DNA from 2 places in the Bacillus inaquosorum genome. Region 1 is predicted to be linked to the other one. Evidence: a T-box and tRNA genes for the amino acid it is inferred to sense, from the RefSeq annotation. Region 1 holds a T-box; the other holds one or more tRNA genes.
What was found. A T-box is a leader RNA that pairs with one kind of tRNA and senses whether it is charged. The one in region 1 lies ahead of tyrS (tyrosine--tRNA ligase), so its partner is inferred to be a tRNA-Tyr.
Positions count from the first base shown of each region.

Region 2: it encodes a tRNA-Tyr, which carries the amino acid that the T-box ahead of tyrS (tyrosine--tRNA ligase) is inferred to sense. The anticodon was not compared.

Region 1 covers NZ_CP096592.1:3,028,116-3,038,186, forward strand. The annotation lists gene M1M80_RS15345 (diguanylate cyclase domain-containing protein) at 1-1,067, opposite strand, end outside; gene rpsD (30S ribosomal protein S4) at 1,362-1,964, shown strand; gene sr7p (small protein SR7P) at 1,986-2,114, opposite strand; gene tyrS (tyrosine--tRNA ligase) at 2,244-3,512, opposite strand; T-box leader at 3,563-3,800, opposite strand; gene acsA (acetate--CoA ligase) at 3,855-5,573, opposite strand; gene acuA (acetoin utilization protein acetyltransferase AcuA) at 5,733-6,365, shown strand; gene M1M80_RS15370 (acetoin utilization AcuB family protein) at 6,392-7,036, shown strand; gene M1M80_RS15375 (acetoin utilization protein AcuC) at 7,033-8,199, shown strand; gene motS (flagellar motor protein MotS) at 8,211-8,933, opposite strand; gene motP (flagellar motor protein MotP) at 8,923-9,741, opposite strand; gene ccpA (catabolite control protein A) at 9,805-10,071, opposite strand, start outside.
Region 2 covers NZ_CP096592.1:980,714-990,784, forward strand. The annotation lists rRNA gene M1M80_RS04810 (16S ribosomal RNA) at 1-179, shown strand, start outside; rRNA gene M1M80_RS04815 (23S ribosomal RNA) at 349-3,276, shown strand; rRNA gene rrf (5S ribosomal RNA) at 3,390-3,505, shown strand; tRNA gene M1M80_RS04825 (tRNA-Asn) at 3,515-3,589, shown strand; tRNA gene M1M80_RS04830 (tRNA-Ser) at 3,595-3,686, shown strand; tRNA gene M1M80_RS04835 (tRNA-Glu) at 3,721-3,792, shown strand; tRNA gene M1M80_RS04840 (tRNA-Val) at 3,802-3,877, shown strand; tRNA gene M1M80_RS04845 (tRNA-Met) at 3,885-3,961, shown strand; tRNA gene M1M80_RS04850 (tRNA-Asp) at 3,976-4,052, shown strand; tRNA gene M1M80_RS04855 (tRNA-Phe) at 4,065-4,140, shown strand; tRNA gene M1M80_RS04860 (tRNA-Thr) at 4,146-4,218, shown strand; tRNA gene M1M80_RS04865 (tRNA-Tyr) at 4,240-4,324, shown strand; tRNA gene M1M80_RS04870 (tRNA-Trp) at 4,330-4,403, shown strand; tRNA gene M1M80_RS04875 (tRNA-His) at 4,428-4,503, shown strand; tRNA gene M1M80_RS04880 (tRNA-Gln) at 4,513-4,584, shown strand; tRNA gene M1M80_RS04885 (tRNA-Gly) at 4,632-4,706, shown strand; tRNA gene M1M80_RS04890 (tRNA-Cys) at 4,712-4,782, shown strand; tRNA gene M1M80_RS04895 (tRNA-Leu) at 4,790-4,878, shown strand; tRNA gene M1M80_RS04900 (tRNA-Leu) at 5,160-5,241, shown strand; gene loaP (antiterminator LoaP) at 6,315-6,872, shown strand; gene M1M80_RS04910 (acyltransferase domain-containing protein) at 7,025-7,981, shown strand; gene M1M80_RS04915 (MATE family efflux transporter) at 8,024-9,382, shown strand; gene M1M80_RS04920 (class I SAM-dependent methyltransferase) at 9,467-10,071, shown strand, end outside.

The sequences.
Region 1 (10,071 bases):
GACTGGCCATTTCCGATAAAAACTCCTTTTTCCCCTTCATACAGCTTTTCTTTCAATTCATGATAAAAATCAGATGGCTTCGCTTCTTTGAAAAACGCTGTGCTGCCGGGGAGCAATGTTAGGTTTTCAAAATGGTCTATATGAAAAAAACCGACTTCTTCCGCTTGGAACGATTCTGCCATTCTCACAGCCAGATCATTCATCGTATCGGTCAGCGTCAGCCGCTGATTCAGGCGGCGTGACGTTTCATTGATCAATTCCAAATTTGCGATGCTTGCTTTTGATTGTTCATAGAGCTGGGCATTTTCAAACGCTTTTCCTGCCGCGTTTGCTATCAGCGACATTTCGTCAAGATAGGCGTCAGTAATAAAACTGCCTCCCGTTCCTTCAGCCATCAAAACTCCGTACGTTCCCTGCTGTCCTTTTATCGGAATGTAGGCGGCAGATTCATTTTTCCGCAAAATATCTCCGGTCAAATACACTTTGAGCGCAAAGGAATCGGATTTTTCCCCTTCCATATACAGCTCTTTTGCAGGAACGCCTAAACATTGATCTTGGTCGTGCGATATAAATAAAGAGAACTTAAACAGAGAAAACGTGCGGGTTAAGCTTTCTAAAAGCTGCTTCAGCACCTCTGTCTGATCAAGCAGTGAATGGAACAGCTCAGTCATTTTATATATCTTTTTTTGATAGATCGTTTTGATATAGAGTCTTTCCTGTTTCTTTGACTGGTTTAAAAATGAAGCAACCACGTCCGGAAGCCCTTCAGGAATCTCTCCATCCTGTCTGCATGTAAGGTGAAAGCGCCTGCCAGAGACGTCCTCAATCTTATAAAATGAAGCGTTTATTTTATAAGCGGAAAAACGCACTTCATCATCTGCCACATTTGCCACAGAGTCTGATGGTGACGGTGTAAGCGAAATACAAAGGGATGAAAAATAGGTTTGAATAGCCGAAGTCAGCCATATGAAAGAGTCGGTGAATGTAACTTTTTCAGATTTGGTCAATAAAAAATCGAGCATATGATAATGAAAGGCGGATAATTGATCTTTTGTTTGTTCTACCATGTTTTTATCACCTAAAAGTTTACCACTAATTTTTGTTTATTATATCATAAACGGTGAATCAATAATGGAGGAATGGTTGACTTCAAAACAAATAAATTATATAATGACCTTTGTGTGAAATATTGCAGCCTTTTTGTTCAGCTTCTATGTTTTCATTTTGTTCCTTATCCATAAGGTGTATCGTGTAACTCTCTGCTGCTGGAGCGAGGATACATGAAAACAAAATGTGCATGGTCGAATAGAGCAGACGGTTTTTATTTTCCACAAAAATAAAACCAAAGGAGGAGTCACATTATGGCTCGCTATACAGGTCCATCTTGGAAACTGTCCCGCCGTCTAGGAATCTCTCTTAGCGGTACAGGAAAAGAATTAGAAAAACGCCCTTACGCTCCAGGCCCACACGGTCCAGGACAACGTAAAAAATTATCAGAATACGGTTTGCAATTGCAAGAAAAGCAAAAGCTTCGTCACATGTACGGTGTAAACGAACGCCAATTCCGCACTTTGTTTGACAGAGCTGGCAAACTAGCTGGTAAACATGGTGAAAACTTCATGATTCTTTTAGATTCTCGTCTTGATAACGTTGTGTACAAGCTAGGTTTAGCACGTACTCGCCGTCAAGCTCGCCAATTGGTTAACCACGGTCACATTCTTGTAGACGGAAGCCGCGTTGACATCCCGTCTTACCTAGTGAAACCTGGCCAAACAATCGGTGTTCGCGAAAAATCAAGAAACCTTTCTATCATCAAAGAATCTGTAGAAGTGAACAACTTCGTTCCTGAATACCTTACTTTCGACGCTGAAAAGCTTGAAGGTACTTTCACTCGTCTTCCTGAGCGTTCTGAACTTGCTCCGGAAATTAACGAAGCGCTTATCGTTGAGTTCTACTCTCGTTAATCGTTTAAAAAACCCCTGCCGCTATGCGGTCGGGGTTTTTTTATCGTCTGATTCGTCTTTTGCCTCTTGCCGGCCAACACTTTCCTGCGCCTGCTGCTCCCAATAATCCCGCTGCAGCCTTTCTTTTGCAATCGTGCACATGAGATTCACGGTGAGCGCTCCTTTCTGTTAAAAGGTGATGATTGGTCGTGTTTGCCCTATCTAATATACTCTTTTCCTGTCATTCCTATGCGATAAACAAAAAAAGATCCTTTGCCGTTAGGCAAAGGATCTTTTTTCTTATTTGTACGTCACAAGGAAGTATTTTTTCTTTCCGCGGCGCAGAACAGTAAATTGATCTTCGATGCGGTCTTCAGCCGATAGGATATAATTGATCTCCGTTTGGCGTTCGCCGTTAATGTAAACAGCTCCGTTTTGAATGTCTTCACGCGCTTGGCGTTTTGAAGGAGATAATTTAGATTGCACCAATACATCTACAAGTGAAAGCTCTTGGCTGATGTCAGCTTCCATAGAAGGGACATCTTTAAAGCCCACTTTTACGTCTTGGGCAGAAAGCTCTTTAATATTGCCGCTGAACAATGCTTGGGAAATATTGATGGCTTGCTTCAGCGCCTCGCGTCCATGAACGAGCGCTGTCACTTCTTCTGCCAAGCGTTTTTGCGCTTCACGCTTTTCAGGCGCCGTTTCTGTTTTCTCAGCGTATGCTTCAATTTCCTCTTTTGATAGGAACGTAAAGTATTTTAAGTATTTGACAACGTCACGGTCATCTGTGTTGATCCAGAATTGATAGAACTCATACGGCGATGTTTTTTCCTTATCAAGCCAGATCGCGCCGCCTTCCGTTTTTCCGAACTTCGTGCCGTCTGCTTTTGTGACAAGCGGAATGGTGAGGCCGAACGCTTTTGCTCCTTCTTCTTCTGATTTTCTGATCAGTTCAAGACCCGCTGTGATGTTGCCCCACTGATCACTTCCGCCGATTTGCAGCTTACAGTTTTTCTCTCTGTACAGATTTAAGAAGTCATAAGATTGAAGAATCATGTAGCTGAATTCCGTGTATGAAATGCCGGATTCAATTCTTGAGCTGACCGTGTCTTTTGCCAGCATGTAATTGATGCCGAAGTTTTTACCGACGTCACGAAGGAAGTCGATTACATTCATTTTGCCGATCCAGTCATAGTTGTTCGCGATGACAGCAGGGTTTTCTGCTGCATCAAAATCAAGAAATCTGGACAGCTGGTTTTTGATTTTTTGGGACCATTCGGATACGATGTCAGCAGTGTTTAATGTACGCTCCGCTTTTTTTCCGCTCGGATCGCCGATGAGACCAGTCGCGCCGCCCACAAGTGCAATCGGATGATGCCCCGCAAGCTGAAAACGGCGGAGTGTTAAAATGGGCAGCAGGTGTCCGATATGCAAGCTGTCTGCTGTCGGATCAAAGCCTGAGTACAGGCGGATTTTTTCTTCATTCAGCTGTTTATTTAATCCTTCTTCATCCGTCATTTGCTGAATCAATCCGCGGAAGGATAAGTCTTCAAGTAAGTTTGTCATGAGATATAGCTCCTTTTTTGATTAAAATAAAAAACGCCCCTTCGTTTACACGAAGGGACGATTGATTATCGCGGTACCACCCTACTAATAAGAGAACGCAAAACATTCGTCTTATCACTTTGCCTGATAACGGATCAGGTCCGTTCTTTCACTACTGAAAGCCTGGCTGGCTTTGTTTGCAAAAGCGGTTCATGAGTGTATTCGATATATCCGTCTGTGCTGATTTTCACCGGCCATCAGCTCTCTGGAACGTAAGGATATTCTACTTGTCTCAATCTTTACCTTTTCATATGAAGCTATCTCATTTTTAACATAAATAAAATCCCGTGTCAACGTCGCCTTTTAATCCTCCATCGTTGACAGATCTCCAGCCGGCAGATTAAGCTCCCACGCCTTAAGCACGCGTCTCATGATCTTTCCGCTCCGGGTTTTCGGAAGCTTATCTTTAAATTCAATTTCACGCGGAGCCGCATGGGCTGCAAGACCCTGCTTTACAAATAGGCGGATCTCGTCTTTCAGTTTATCGGACGGCTCAAATCCTTCTCTGAGTGCGATAAAGGCTTTAATGATTTCTCCCCGCACCGGATCGGGCTTTCCGATCACGCCCGCTTCTGCAATGGCCGGATGTTCGACAAGCTTGCTTTCCACTTCAAATGGGCCGACGCGTTCACCGGAGGTCATAATGACATCATCAACTCTGCCTTGGAACCAGAAATATCCCTCATCATCCATGTAAGCAGAATCGCCAGACACATACCAGCCGCCCGGCATGAAATACGATTCGTACTTTTCAGGGTTATTCCAAATGGTATGCATCATGGAAGGCCAGCCCTTTTTAATGGCGAGATTGCCCATTCGATACGGCGGAAGCTCGTTGCCCTGATTGTCAACGATTGCTGCCTCCACACCGGGAATCGGCTTACCCATTGAACCCGGTTTGATATCCATGCAAGGATAGTTGCAGATGAGCTGGCTGCCCGTTTCTGTCATCCACCACGTATCGTGAATTCGTTTGTTAAAGACTTTATGCCCCCATCTGATGACTTCCGGATTTAACGGCTCTCCGACACTGAGCACATGCCGGAGTGAGGTTAGATCATATTTCGCAGCCATCTCATCTCCCGCACCCATCAGCATCCGAAAAGCGGTCGGCGCGCTGTACCAGACATTGACGCCAAGCTGCTCAATCGTTCCATACCAGCTTTCCGGGCTGAAACGTCCGCCGACGATGACATTTGTCGCTCCGTTCAGCCACGGTGCAAAAATGCCGTATACCGTACCTGTCACCCAGCCCGGATCAGCTGTGCACCAGTAAATGTCTTCTTCCTGTAAATCAAGGACCCACTTTCCTGTCTGATATTGCTGAATCATCGCTTCATGGACATGAAGCACACCCTTTGGCGTTCCGGTAGAGCCCGATGTATAGTGAAGCAGATAGCCGTCTTTTTTGTCCATCCATTCGATATCCAGTCTTGTGCTCTCCAGCTTTGCTGCTTCATCATAATTGATGATGTTTGTACCGCTCTCAGCCTCTCCGCCGACTACGAATATATGCTGTAAGTGAGGCAGTTTGTCAGCCGGTATTCTCTCCAGCAGCTCAGGCGTCGTGACAACAACCTTCGCCTCACTGTTTTCAAGCCGGTCCTTCACCGCTCCCTCCATAAATGCTTCGAACAGCGGCCCGGCGATGGCGCCAATTTTGATAGCGCCCAGCATAATAAAATAAAGCTCGGGTGATCTCGGCATAAAAATAAAAACGCGGTCCCCTTTTTCCACATTTCCATACCGTTTCAGCACATTCCCGGCTCTGTTTGATTCTTCCTTCATTTCTTTAAATGTGTATTTTTCATCCCGGTTTGCGTCTTTATAATAAAGCGCTACTTTGTTTTTTCGAAACGATTCGGCATGGCGGTCAATCGCTTCATATGCCGCATTCAATTTCCCTGTCTCATTCCAGGAGAAATGTTTCTCTGCCTCGGCCCAATCAAAATGCCGGTACGTTTCTTCATAGTTTTTTAAATGATAATCCCCTTCCACTGCTGGTAACGCTTTCAAATTCATGCCCAAACATCCCCCTTTGCTGAAGTTGTCACATTTATTATAGTATATATTCATATTCTTCTCAATTTTTAAAATATAAACCATATTGAAAACGCTTTATAATTTGTTATTCTTAAAGAAGGCATGTATTTTTATAAGAATTGATGGGACGGTGGATCAGTGGAACATCATAAAACATACCATTCAGCAAACATCAAAACAGCAACCGGCTCCTTACTGATAGAAGGGCCTGTCTCTCAAGAGGATTTGGCAGGTTATGAGTTTCATAAGGATTTAACCGCATTTCGCCCGCCCCGCGAGCAGCATGGAGCGCTAGTCGACATTGCCGGCCTTCCCGAGGGGCGCATTATCATCGCCAGAGACGGCCGAACCATTGTCGGCTATGTGACGTATTTATATCCTGACCCGCTCGAAAGATGGTCTGAAGGAAATATGGAGGATTTGCTTGAGCTCGGGGCCATCGAGGTGGCGCCGGCCTATCGGGGATGTTCTGTCGGTAAGACGCTTCTGACCGTCAGCATGATGGATGAGCAAATGGAAAACTACATTGTGATGACGACGGAATATTACTGGCATTGGGATTTAAAAGGAATGAAAAAAGATGTGTGGGAATACAGAAAGCTCATGGAGAAGATGATGAACGCAGGCGGATTGGTCTGGTTTGCGACGGATGAGCCAGAGATCAGCTCCCACCCTGCAAACTGTCTGATGGCACGCATCGGAAAAAACGTCAGCCAGGAATCAATTGAACAATTTGACAGGCTCCGTTTTTATCATCGTTTTATGTACTAACTGACACTGACAAAGGGGAAAAAATAATGATTGTTGAGCAAATCATGAAAAGGGATGTCATTACATTAACGAAGACGGATACGCTTGAAACAGCAATATGCAAACTGAAGGAATTCCATATCAGGCATCTGCCTGTTGTAGATGAAGACCGCCATGTGATCGGCATGATTACAGACAGAGACATGAAACAGGCCAGCCCGAGTATTTTTGAAGAAAGCAAACGAAGCCGATTTCTCACACGAAGCGTAGATTCAATTATGAAAAAAGATGTCGTCTGCGCCCACCCGCTTGATTTTGTCGAAGAAATATCTGCCGTGTTCTACGAGCATGGCATCGGCTGTCTTCCAGTGGTACAGCATCAAAAATTAATAGGCATTTTGACAAAAACGGATTTGCTGCGGACATTTGTCAAATTGACAGGCGCTGACCAGCCGGGGTCGCAAATTGAAATAAAAGTAAACGACATCACCAAAAGCCTTGCGCAAATCAGCAGCCTTTGCCAAGACCTTCAAGTAAAAATATTGAGTGTGCTTGTCTATCCGCATGATGATTCCGGTGTGAAAGTGCTTGTCTTCCGTGTAAAAACGATGAATCCGCTGCCGTTTTTGCAGGCATTACAAAGAAATGGTCATCACGTCGTCTGGCCGGCAGAGCAAAGGGATCTGCTATGAGAGACAGCGTATTTATCTATTCTCCATCCTATCAAACCTATATGTTTCATCAGGAACATCCATTTAATCAGCAGCGGGTTCTGTTAACATACGATTTGCTTAAGACGATCAATGCCTTTGATGATGGAGACATTGTCAGTCCAAGACTCGCGGCAGAAGAGGAGCTTGCTCTTGTCCACACAGACGATTACATTCAGGCGGTAAAGCTTGCAGGTGCAGGAAAACTTCCCGCTGAAGAAGGAGAAAGCTACGGGCTCGGCACAGAAGATACACCTGTCTTTGCAGGCATGCATGAAGCTGCATCACTCTTAGTCGGCGGCACCTTAACGGCCGCAGACTGGGTAATGTCGGGACAAGCCCTGCATGCGGCAAACCTTGGAGGAGGCCTTCATCACGGCTTTCGTGGGAGAGCTTCAGGGTTTTGCATATATAATGACAGCGCTGTGGCGATTCAATATATTCAGAAAAAATACAGCGCCAGGGTACTTTATATTGATACCGACGCCCACCACGGGGACGGTGTGCAATTTACGTTTTACGATAACCCTGACGTATGCACGCTGTCTATTCATGAAACAGGAAGGTATTTATTCCCCGGAACCGGCCAAGTCCAGGAAAAAGGCAGTGGAAAAGGATATGGCTATTCTTTTAATATCCCGCTTGACGCTTTTACAGAGGATGACTCTTTTCTTGAGGCTTACCAGACAGCAGCTTCAGAAGTTGCGGCTTATTTTCAGCCGGATGTCATTATCAGCCAAAACGGCGCCGATGCCCATTACTATGACCCGCTGACGCATTTATCTGCGACTATCAACATATACGAAGAAATTCCCCGGCTTGCACACACTTTAGCGCATCAATATTGCGGAGGGAAATGGATTGCAGTCGGGGGCGGCGGATATGATATTTGGCGTGTCGTGCCCCGCGCCTGGGCCAGAATTTGGCTTGAAATGAAGGGAATTGATCCCGGACGCGATATCCCGCCCGAATGGATCGCTAAGTGGCAAAAACAATGCCCTGTTACCCTTCCGTCCAGCTGGAGCGATCCGGACGATTTATATCCTCCAATTCCCCGCAAGCCCGAAATTACAGAAAAAAATGCTCAAACTGTCAGCAAAGCATTATATGCAATACGATCTGAGCAGCAGCAAAGAACAAAGTAAAAAAACGACCTTCACGAAGAGGTCGTTTTTGATTTTTTGATCACAATTTCCACACGCCGGTTTTCCTTCATGTGTTCGTTTGTCTTGTTATCCTTTACAGGCTTTGTATCCGCATAACCGACAGCGATAAAGCGCTTCGATGGAAGATTCTCTTTTGATGTGAAATATTGAATGACTCCGCTCGCCCGTGCTGCTGACAGCTCCCAGTTAGACGGGTATCGGTATGTCGAAATATTTCGGCTGTCTGTATGGCCCTCCACCTGAATGTCATTTGGAATGGTTTGAAGAAGAACGGCAATTTGGTGGAGAAGTGTTTCGGCATTTTTCAGCACCTTTGCCTCACCTGTATCAAACAGCACAGCCTCCTGCAGAACGAGCACGACACCGCGTTCATCCCGTTTGGCTGTGGCCTTCAAATGATTGTCTTTTATATATGTATTTACTTTCTTGAGAAGCTGATCCTGCTGATCCTCTTGCTTCTCCGCATCGGCTGGCGCTGTATCCTTTTTTTCTATGGACGTTTGGTCCGGCTGGAGCCCGCCGCCTTCCTTTTGGATCGAATCGACTGCGGCTTTAAATTTTTGCAGATCGATTTGGGACATCGAAAAAAGTAAAATAAAGAACACAAGGATCAAGGTAATCAGATCTGTAAAGGTGACCATCCAGCTGGATGAAGATTGACTGTTTTTCCCGCTTCCATTCCTTCTTTCAAAACGTTCTCTTCTAAGCTTCATGTACAGATCCCTTTTTTGTTTTTACTTGATTCGGCTGCTTCTGCCATTCTTCCCGGGAGCTGAAAACGACAAGCTGGCTTTCGAGATTGCGAGGGTTTTTACCGGATTGGATTCCGATAATGCCCTCAACCATTACCTGCTTGATGAAGATTTCACTTTCTGTTTTTTCTTCGAGCTTAGCCGCAATCGGGTTGAACACCATGTTTGCCAGCAATGACCCATATAAGGTCGTCAGAAGCGCAACGGCCATATTCGGTCCAAGCATTTGTGGATCATTTAAGTTTTTGAGCATCAGCACGAGCCCGACGAGCGTTCCGATCATGCCCCATGCCGGAGCGAATTCACCCGCTTTTTCAAAAACACGCCGTCCTTTGCGGTGCCGTTCCTCCATTGCTGCGATTTCTGAGTCCATGACGAGCCGAATCGTTTCTTCATCCCAGCCGTCAATTGCTAAAAGCAGCCCTTTTTTCAAAAATGGATCTTTGATCTCCCGAGCCTGATCATCCAATGATAAAAGCCCGTGTTTTCGCGCATGATCAGAAAGAGAGACAAAGGTTTTCACAAGGTCTTTCACATTGTCTTCCTGGCGGATAAATGCCTGCTTTAACACAGACGGCGCTTTTTTCAGCTCTTTCGGCGGAAAACTGATAAAAACAGCGGCGCAAAGCCCCCCTGTTACGATGAAGAAAGAGGTCAGATCAAGAAAAGAGCGGAAACCGCTTACTCCCGATCCTGAAATAATTCCGATCACAATAATAATCGTTCCTAACACAAAACCAACAGGTGTAAGATAATCAAAACGTTTCATCATTTCTCCCCATGAAAAAAGCAAGAATTCACCTTAGAGGTGAAGCTTGCTCTCTTGTTTTTCTTATGACTTGGTTGACTGTCTTAACTCTATACGGTGCGGCAGTTCGACGATATGCTCTTCAACCGGCTCTTTATTCATGAGCTTTGTCAGCAGTCTCATCGCAACGGCGCCAATATCATATGTCGGCTGAACAACTGTTGAAAGCTGCGGACGAACCATGAGGCTTAATCTTGTATTATCAAAGCCGATAATGTCGAGATCCTCAGGAATTGATAAGCCTTGATCCTGAGCGGCATGGATAATGCCGAGTGCCATTTCATCCGTTGC
Region 2 (10,071 bases), 2.0 Mb from region 1:
GCCGCGGTGAATACGTTCCCGGGCCTTGTACACACCGCCCGTCACACCACGAGAGTTTGTAACACCCGAAGTCGGTGAGGTAACCTTTTAGGAGCCAGCCGCCGAAGGTGGGACAGATGATTGGGGTGAAGTCGTAACAAGGTAGCCGTATCGGAAGGTGCGGCTGGATCACCTCCTTTCTAAGGATATTTACGGAATATAAGACCTTGGGTCTTATAAACAGAACGTTCCCTGTCTTGTTTAGTTTTGAAGGATCATTCCTTCGAAACGTGTTCTTTGAAAACTAGATAACAGTAGACATCACATTCAATTAGTAAGACAAGATATCACATAGTGATTCTTTTTAACGGTTAAGTTAGAAAGGGCGCACGGTGGATGCCTTGGCACTAGGAGCCGATGAAGGACGGGACGAACACCGATATGCTTCGGGGAGCTGTAAGCAAGCTTTGATCCGGAGATTTCCGAATGGGGAAACCCACCACTCGTAATGGAGTGGTATCCATATCTGAATTCATAGGATATGAGAAGGCAGACCCGGGGAACTGAAACATCTAAGTACCCGGAGGAAGAGAAAGCAAATGCGATTCCCTGAGTAGCGGCGAGCGAAACGGGATTAGCCCAAACCAAGAGGCTTGCCTCTTGGGGTTGTAGGACACTCTGTACGGAGTTACAAAAGAACGAGGTAGATGAAGAGGTCTGGAAAGGCCCGCCATAGGAGGTAACAGCCCTGTAGTCAAAACTTCGTTCTCTCCTGAGTGGATCCTGAGTACGGCGGAACACGTGAAATTCCGTCGGAATCCGGGAGGACCATCTCCCAAGGCTAAATACTCCCTAGTGACCGATAGTGAACCAGTACCGTGAGGGAAAGGTGAAAAGCACCCCGGAAGGGGAGTGAAAGAGATCCTGAAACCGTGTGCCTACAAGTAGTCAGAGCCCGTTAACGGGTGATGGCGTGCCTTTTGTAGAATGAACCGGCGAGTTACGATCCCGTGCAAGGTTAAGCAGAAGATGCGGAGCCGCAGCGAAAGCGAGTCTGAATAGGGCGCATGAGTACGTGGTCGTAGACCCGAAACCAGGTGATCTACCCATGTCCAGGGTGAAGTTCAGGTAACACTGAATGGAGGCCCGAACCCACGCACGTTGAAAAGTGCGGGGATGAGGTGTGGGTAGGGGTGAAATGCCAATCGAACCTGGAGATAGCTGGTTCTCTCCGAAATAGCTTTAGGGCTAGCCTCAAGGTAAGAGTCTTGGAGGTAGAGCACTGATTGGACTAGGGGCCCCTACCGGGTTACCGAATTCAGTCAAACTCCGAATGCCAATGACTTATCCTTGGGAGTCAGACTGCGAGTGATAAGATCCGTAGTCGAAAGGGAAACAGCCCAGACCGCCAGCTAAGGTCCCAAAGTATACGTTAAGTGGAAAAGGATGTGGAGTTGCTTAGACAACCAGGATGTTGGCTTAGAAGCAGCCACCATTTAAAGAGTGCGTAATAGCTCACTGGTCGAGTGACTCTGCGCCGAAAATGTACCGGGGCTAAACGTATCACCGAAGCTGCGGACTGTTCTTCGAACAGTGGTAGGAGAGCGTTCTAAGGGCTGTGAAGCCAGACCGGAAGGACTGGTGGAGCGCTTAGAAGTGAGAATGCCGGTATGAGTAGCGAAAGAGGGGTGAGAATCCCCTCCACCGAATGCCTAAGGTTTCCTGAGGAAGGCTCGTCCGCTCAGGGTTAGTCGGGACCTAAGCCGAGGCCGAAAGGCGTAGGCGATGGACAACAGGTTGATATTCCTGTACCACCTCCTCACCATTTGAGCAATGGGGGGACGCAGGAGGATAGGGTAAGCGCGGTATTGGATATCCGCGTCCAAGCAGTTAGGCTGGGAAATAGGCAAATCCGTTTCCCATAAGGCTGAGCTGTGATGGCGAGCGAAATATAGTAGCGAAGTTCCTGATTCCACACTGCCAAGAAAAGCCTCTAGCGAGGTGAGAGGTGCCCGTACCGCAAACCGACACAGGTAGGCGAGGAGAGAATCCTAAGGTGATCGAGAGAACTCTCGTTAAGGAACTCGGCAAAATGACCCCGTAACTTCGGGAGAAGGGGTGCTCTGTTAGGGTGCAAGCCCGAGAGAGCCGCAGTGAATAGGCCCAGGCGACTGTTTAGCAAAAACACAGGTCTCTGCGAAGCCGTAAGGCGAAGTATAGGGGCTGACGCCTGCCCGGTGCTGGAAGGTTAAGAGGAGCGCTTAGCGTAAGCGAAGGTGCGAATTGAAGCCCCAGTAAACGGCGGCCGTAACTATAACGGTCCTAAGGTAGCGAAATTCCTTGTCGGGTAAGTTCCGACCCGCACGAAAGGCGCAACGATCTGGGCACTGTCTCAACGAGAGACTCGGTGAAATTATAGTACCTGTGAAGATGCAGGTTACCCGCGACAGGACGGAAAGACCCCGTGGAGCTTTACTGCAGCCTGATATTGAATGTTGGTACAGCTTGTACAGGATAGGTAGGAGCCTTGGAAACCGGAGCGCCAGCTTCGGTGGAGGCATCGGTGGGATACTACCCTGGCTGTATTGACCTTCTAACCCGCCGCCCTTATCGGGCGGGGAGACAGTGTCAGGTGGGCAGTTTGACTGGGGCGGTCGCCTCCTAAAAGGTAACGGAGGCGCCCAAAGGTTCCCTCAGAATGGTTGGAAATCATTCGCAGAGTGTAAAGGCACAAGGGAGCTTGACTGCGAGACCTACAAGTCGAGCAGGGACGAAAGTCGGGCTTAGTGATCCGGTGGTTCCGCATGGAAGGGCCATCGCTCAACGGATAAAAGCTACCCCGGGGATAACAGGCTTATCTCCCCCAAGAGTCCACATCGACGGGGAGGTTTGGCACCTCGATGTCGGCTCATCGCATCCTGGGGCTGTAGTCGGTCCCAAGGGTTGGGCTGTTCGCCCATTAAAGCGGTACGCGAGCTGGGTTCAGAACGTCGTGAGACAGTTCGGTCCCTATCCGTCGCGGGCGCAGGAAATTTGAGAGGAGCTGTCCTTAGTACGAGAGGACCGGGATGGACGCACCGCTGGTGTACCAGTTGTTCTGCCAAGGGCATCGCTGGGTAGCTATGTGCGGACGGGATAAGTGCTGAAAGCATCTAAGCATGAAGCCCCCCTCAAGATGAGATTTCCCATTCCGCAAGGAAGTAAGATCCCTGAAAGATGATCAGGTTGATAGGTCTGAGGTGGAAGTGTGGCGACACATGGAGCTGACAGATACTAATCGATCGAGGACTTAACCACATTTCTAATCATGATGTCACATCTGTTATCTAGTTTTGAGAGAATAAGTTTTTACAAAAAACACTTGATTTTCTCAAGAATACATAGTATAATGTTAAATGTCACTGAAATTGTCTGGTGATGATGGCGAAGAGGTCACACCCGTTCCCATACCGAACACGGAAGTTAAGCTCTTCAGCGCCGATGGTAGTCGGGGGTTTCCCCCTGTGAGAGTAGGACATCGCCAGGCAGACTTCATTCCGCAGTAGCTCAGTGGTAGAGCTATCGGCTGTTAACCGATCGGTCGTAGGTTCGAATCCTACCTGCGGAGCCATTATTGGAGAGCTGTCCGAGTGGTCGAAGGAGCACGATTGGAAATCGTGTAGGCGGTCAACTCCGTCTCAAGGGTTCGAATCCCTTGCTCTCCGCCACTGATACTTATACATAATCACAATTGAAAGTCTGGGCCCGTTGGTCAAGCGGTTAAGACACCGCCCTTTCACGGCGGTAACACGGGTTCGAATCCCGTACGGGTCATTATATGATGGAGGATTAGCTCAGCTGGGAGAGCATCTGCCTTACAAGCAGAGGGTCGGCGGTTCGAGCCCGTCATCCTCCACCATTATCATCGCGGGGTGGAGCAGTTCGGTAGCTCGTCGGGCTCATAACCCGAAGGTCGCAGGTTCAAATCCTGCCCCCGCAACCAAAATAATTCAATACGGTCCGGTAGTTCAGTTGGTTAGAATGCCTGCCTGTCACGCAGGAGGTCGCGGGTTCGAGTCCCGTCCGGACCGCCATTTAAATAATAAGGCTCGGTAGCTCAGTTGGTAGAGCAACGGACTGAAAATCCGTGTGTCGGCGGTTCGATTCCGTCCCGAGCCACCACCTATGCCGGTGTAGCTCAATTGGTAGAGCAACTGACTTGTAATCAGTAGGTTGGGGGTTCAAGTCCTCTTGCCGGCACTGTTTTTCAAAACTTAATGTGGAGGGGTAGCGAAGTGGCTAAACGCGGCGGACTGTAAATCCGCTCCCTCAGGGTTCGGCAGTTCGAATCTGCCCCCCTCCACCATTTATAGGGGCATAGTTTAACGGTAGAACAGAGGTCTCCAAAACCTCCGGTGTGGGTTCGATTCCTACTGCCCCTGCCAAATTTATGACATCTTGAGATTATGGCGGTTGTGGCGAAGTGGTTAACGCACCAGATTGTGGCTCTGGCACTCGTGGGTTCGATTCCCATCAATCGCCCCATATTATCATTGGGCTATAGCCAAGCGGTAAGGCAACGGACTTTGACTCCGTCATGCGTTGGTTCGAATCCAGCTAGCCCAGTCTCACTTTTATATCAACTGCATATGATGTATTAAGTTCCTTAAGATGCGGAAGTAGTTCAGTGGTAGAACACCACCTTGCCAAGGTGGGGGTCGCGGGTTCGAATCCCGTCTTCCGCTCCAATTACGGCGGCATAGCCAAGTGGTAAGGCAGAGGTCTGCAAAACCTTTATCCCCGGTTCGAATCCGGGTGTCGCCTTTCTTTTGCCGGGGTGGTGGAATTGGCAGACACACAGGACTTAAAATCCTGCGGTAGGTGACTACCGTGCCGGTTCAAGTCCGGCCCTCGGCACCAATTTTACTTACTTGGTAAGTTGAATTGGTGTTTACGTGTTTAAACTATAACTAATCATATTAATGATCTACTCAAGTAGATCATTTTTTTATTGCTTTGATTTATCATAAGCAGCTAAGTTCCGATACATGATCATAAAGCTGCTTGAGCCATTATGTTTAGCTAAGTCTCTTAACACTTTTTTATTATTATATTTCCAAAAAAACTTTTTTGAAATACGTTGACACTTTAAAAGATCCATGATATATTTATATTCGTCGGTTAGATACGACGAAAAACTTGCCGGTGTGGCGGAATTGGCAGACGCGCACGACTCAAAATCGTGTTCCTTCTGGAGTGTCGGTTCGACCCCGACCACCGGTATATACTTGGTATTAACAAGATATATCAGTTTATTATTATGGAATGAAGATAGGTAATTACCTATCTTTTTTTGTTTGCACATAATAATATTAGTAAGGTCGGTGTTACTGTGGCCCACTTACAAAAGCTTCCTTTGTATTGTTATTTTGCAGATTTTCAGTTGCATATCGACTGACTTGTTAGGACGTAGATATCTGGCTACGTTGCCTGTGCCTGTTTCTTACTTGGAAAGGTGAAAAGAGGTACCGCCTGTTCAGTCTCCAAAAAACATGAAACAAACTCTTCCACATATCAAAGCAAATAAAAGTAATATTACCAATTAAAGAAACCTAGGCTTCAACCTTGTATCCTGATATTATGCCCTCTATGTATAGATAATGTAAAGCCACTTATCAGAAGTGACTGTTACTCCATACTTAGAGGCTTTTTTTGAAAAGGATAAATTTTTTAAAAAAACTAAGATTATTGGTCTTCATACATGTTTATGTAAAAGAAACAAAAGGTATAAGCAGGTAACCTTTTAATTTAGCAACCCAATTCTACTGTTTACTTGAAATAGATAAGGCTATCGCAAGAAGCATTCTTTATAACATATAATTACTTAATCTTGTGCGCTTCTCTACATGAAACTTTATACCAGATTTATTTTTAGCATTACTAACAATTTTGTCTTTTACCGTGCATAGTATTATAATTCCTATGTTGTCACAAAGTATCCGTATTTATGAATTTTTCGATATTTCATATTTACATTTAGAAGAATTATTAGTAAACTTTAACTGTAAATGGAATTACAAATAGGATAGAACAAATGTTGTATTACTCATTAAAAGTTTACTTTAAGCTAACTAAATATTTTTGTATACGCTGTGTAATACTTCAACTGTTTTTTCTTTTCCGGGGACCTATACTTGTTCTATTTCACATAAAAAGAACCACAGAAAGTTAATCGTTGTTTCGGCACGTTAATGGACTAAGGGGATAATAGAGAGTGTTAGCGTAGTGCTGGTTACTCCTGGACGATAGGGCGAAGCTATGCCTTTATTCAAATGTTGAAAGGGATGGGTATTTGAATGTCTTGGTATGTCCTTTATGTCGAAACAGGTCAAGAAGAAATTGTGAAATGTTTGATCAAAAAGTATTTTGCTGAATTAATAATTGAGGTAATTGTTCCGAAAAGAAAGATACGAGAAAAGCGACAAGGTAAACTATATGAGGCAAGTAGACTTTTATTCCCAGGGTATGTATTTCTTAATACGTATATGAATATAGACATATACTATGGACTCAAAAAAATACCAAGATGTTTCCGTCTTCTTAATTCATATAAATATAAAACTGATTATCTGGTAGACGATGTGAGTCATAATATAACTAGTGTCTTTTGCACGATTGAAGAAAAAGAGATCGCGCCAATTCTTCAGTTATTGCAACAAAATGAAACAATTGGTTTTTCGCAAATTTATAAAGAAAATTCAGAAATAACTGTCATTTCTGGTCCTTTAAAGGGTCTTGAAGGAATTATAAAAAAAATCGATAAGCGTAAAAACAGAGCCAAAATTGAGTTGAATTTTATGGGAGTAATAAAATTGGTTGATGTGGGAGTTGAAGTGTTAACCAGAGACAGCTAAATAAAGTCTTAATATTTAAAAATTTAAACTTGTAAATTAGCCCCCTTTCCAAGGGAAAATTCATATTTCTCTTGGAAAGGGGACTTTTTGTATGTCAGACTTTAGCTAATTTTATCAGGGGAGTGGTGTCTATTGTTAGGTGTGATGAGGTTATGAAGGAAAAAATCATTTTTATGTTTTCGGGACAAGGCACTCAATACTTTAAAATGGGAAGGGAGTTGTATGAACATGAATCGATTTTCAGTAAAAACATGGGTCAGCTGGATGCGGTATTTCAAAAAGCCACTGGAAAATCGATAATTAATTATATCTACAATGAACATCGTTTAAAAAGCGATATTTTTAGTGACTTGTTCTATACGCACCCTGCAATTTTTATAACAGAAGTTGCTTTGGCTCGTTTGCTGGTTTCAAAAGGGATACGTCCTCATGCGGTAATAGGGTCTAGTATGGGTGAATATGCTGCTGCTGTAGTGGCTGATGTTTTCCATCCAGAAGAGGTTCTAAATATTTTGATAGATCAAGTTCAGCTATTGAATAAGTTCAGTTCACCGGGAGGAATGATGGCGATCCTAGATACACATAAAATTTATGATGAGGTTCCAATTCTTCATCATCATGCCAATCTCGCTGCAATTAACAATGAATCCCATTTTGTAATAAGTGCTAATCAGGAAGGAATAAATACGGTGGAGCGATATCTTCGCTTAAAAGAAATTACTTATCATAAGCTACCTGTAACAATTCCATTCCATTCTGAGCATATTGAATTGGCGAGCGAAGCAGTTCAAGAGAGTTTGTCTCAAATATCATTTAAATCACCGTGTCTTCCGTTTTATTCCTCTGTGACTGGGAAAAAACTAGAACATTTGACTGCTGAGTATTTTTGGAATGTGCTAAAAAAGCCAATCCATTTTATTAGAGCTTTAACAGAAGCGGTGGATCATGGAGGGACAATTTTGATAGATTTAGGGCCTTCAGGCACATTAGCCAACCTAGCCAAAGCTCATTTTAGGAATCGTACAGATATATCTATTTTTAGTATTCTTTCACCATATACTGATAACGTCAGGGCATTAGAAAGTGTGTATACCAAGAGTGTCCAATAATGTGAAAATGAATCAAAAAAGACTAAGGAGGAAGATAATAGAGTGAATAAAAGAATTATTCAGTTGGCCTTTCCAATTTTTATTGAAAGTGCTCTGGTTATGGTTGATGGTCTTATTCATATAATTTGGGTTGGGCAATTAGTTGGCGGTAAGGCAGTAGCTGCGGTAGGTGCTTGCTTTCCTATCATTTTGGCAATGTCAGCAATCGCTAACGGAGCGGCAAAATTAACTTCAACACCCATGTTACAGCGTTTTCTTTCTAAGAAAAATCGAGATGATGTGGTGCAAAAACAAATTAATGTCTCATGGTCTTTTGCCATCTTTATAGTACTGCTTGTGTCAGTGGGAATTTATCTTGGTGCTCAATGGATTCTAAAAATGCTGGGAACACCTGAGGGTATTATTGAACTGGCAATAGGATATCTTCAAATTATGGCCATTGGTTTCACTATTATGTATTTCTCATTTTTAATTACATCCCTGCTGAGGGATGTTGGGTATACGTTTGCACGGATGCTTTTTATTGTGATTGCCACAGCTGGAAATTTAGTGCTGGTCCCCATGTGGATTATAGGGATCGGTCCCTTTCCTAAGTTAGGATTATATGGGGCAGTATTTGCTTCTTTTATTGTTTCGATTATTGCTATCATCGTTTCTGTGGGCTATCTCTTACGACATTATAAAGGCTTACTCATTAAACCGACAAAATTAAGATGGGATCGCGACATCCTAGTTCCATTATTACCGATAAGCATCCCTGTTTTTATACAACAGTTTCTATTGGCTTTGGGGTACACATGCATTATTATTTTTGTCAATCCTTTTGGGATTGATGCGACAGCGGCATTCTATATCATTAGCCGAATTGATTCCCTTGTGGCACTACCGGCAATTGCGGTTATGATTGCTATGACGATCCTAACAAAACAATTGGTGCAGGGGGAGAAACTGGAGAGAATCAAGAGTCTTTTTCATTGGGGGCTACTCATTAATTTTCCATTTACATTTTTAATAGCATTGTCCTGTTTTCTCTTCCCTGAATGGATTATAAGGATCTTTATAACTACCCCATCTATTGTCACGATTGGTGCGGATTATTTGAAAATCATCTGCTTTGGCTATCTCCTTTTTACACTTTTATATGCTTGTAATGGCATCATTAACGGGGCTGGAAAAGGAGGGGTCACCTTAGTTTTTTCCTTAGCTTCCCTCCTTGTAATCAGGGTGCCTGCTGCAGCGATACTTACACAAGCGGGCTTTAAAGTAACGGGCGTATGGTTCGCAGTTCTAACTAGCTTTATCGCGTTGGCAATATGCAGTTGGTTATATTATCTATCTGGTTTATGGAAGAAAAAATTGGATGTTAAAGAAATGAAAACACAGGGAGTTATGCCATCTTAAATGAGTTAGACCGCTGAGCGGCTAACTTTTGAAGCTCAGGTCACAGGAGAAGGGAAAATATTATCTTTGAAGGAGTGATGAGATATGTCTGAAAATCCAACCAAGAGTTACAAGGGACCGGGTATGAACGGTGTTATTGGTACTTGGTATGCGAAGAACACACAGAAAAAAATCGAAAAATATACACGGGATGCGAAAAAGGTTTTAAAGGCCTTATCTGATGGGGATTCTGTGCTGGAGCTAGCTCCTGGTCCTGGCTATTTATCGATTGAACTGGCTAAGTTAGGGAATTTTCAGATTTCCGGGGTGGATATTAGCGATAAGTTTGTACACATGGCACAGAACAATGCCGGCAAAGCAGGGGTGGACGTTGATTTTCGTCATGGTGATGCGGCACAGATCCCGTTTGATGATGAATCCTTTAATTTGGTCGTTTGCCGGGCGGCTTTTAAGAATTTTGCTCAACCGGTCATAGCACTAAATGAGATGAAAAGAGTATTAAAACCGGGAGGTAAGGCAGTTATCATCGATTTTAAAGGGGATGTGCCCAAAGCAGATATCAATAAATTTGTAACGGATGATATGGGATTCAAAGGACTGAATGCCATGATTATTAAGTGGATGTTTCGAAATGTAGTGATTAAGCAAGCCTATACGAAAGAGAAGTTTATGGCATTCGTCAAAGAGAG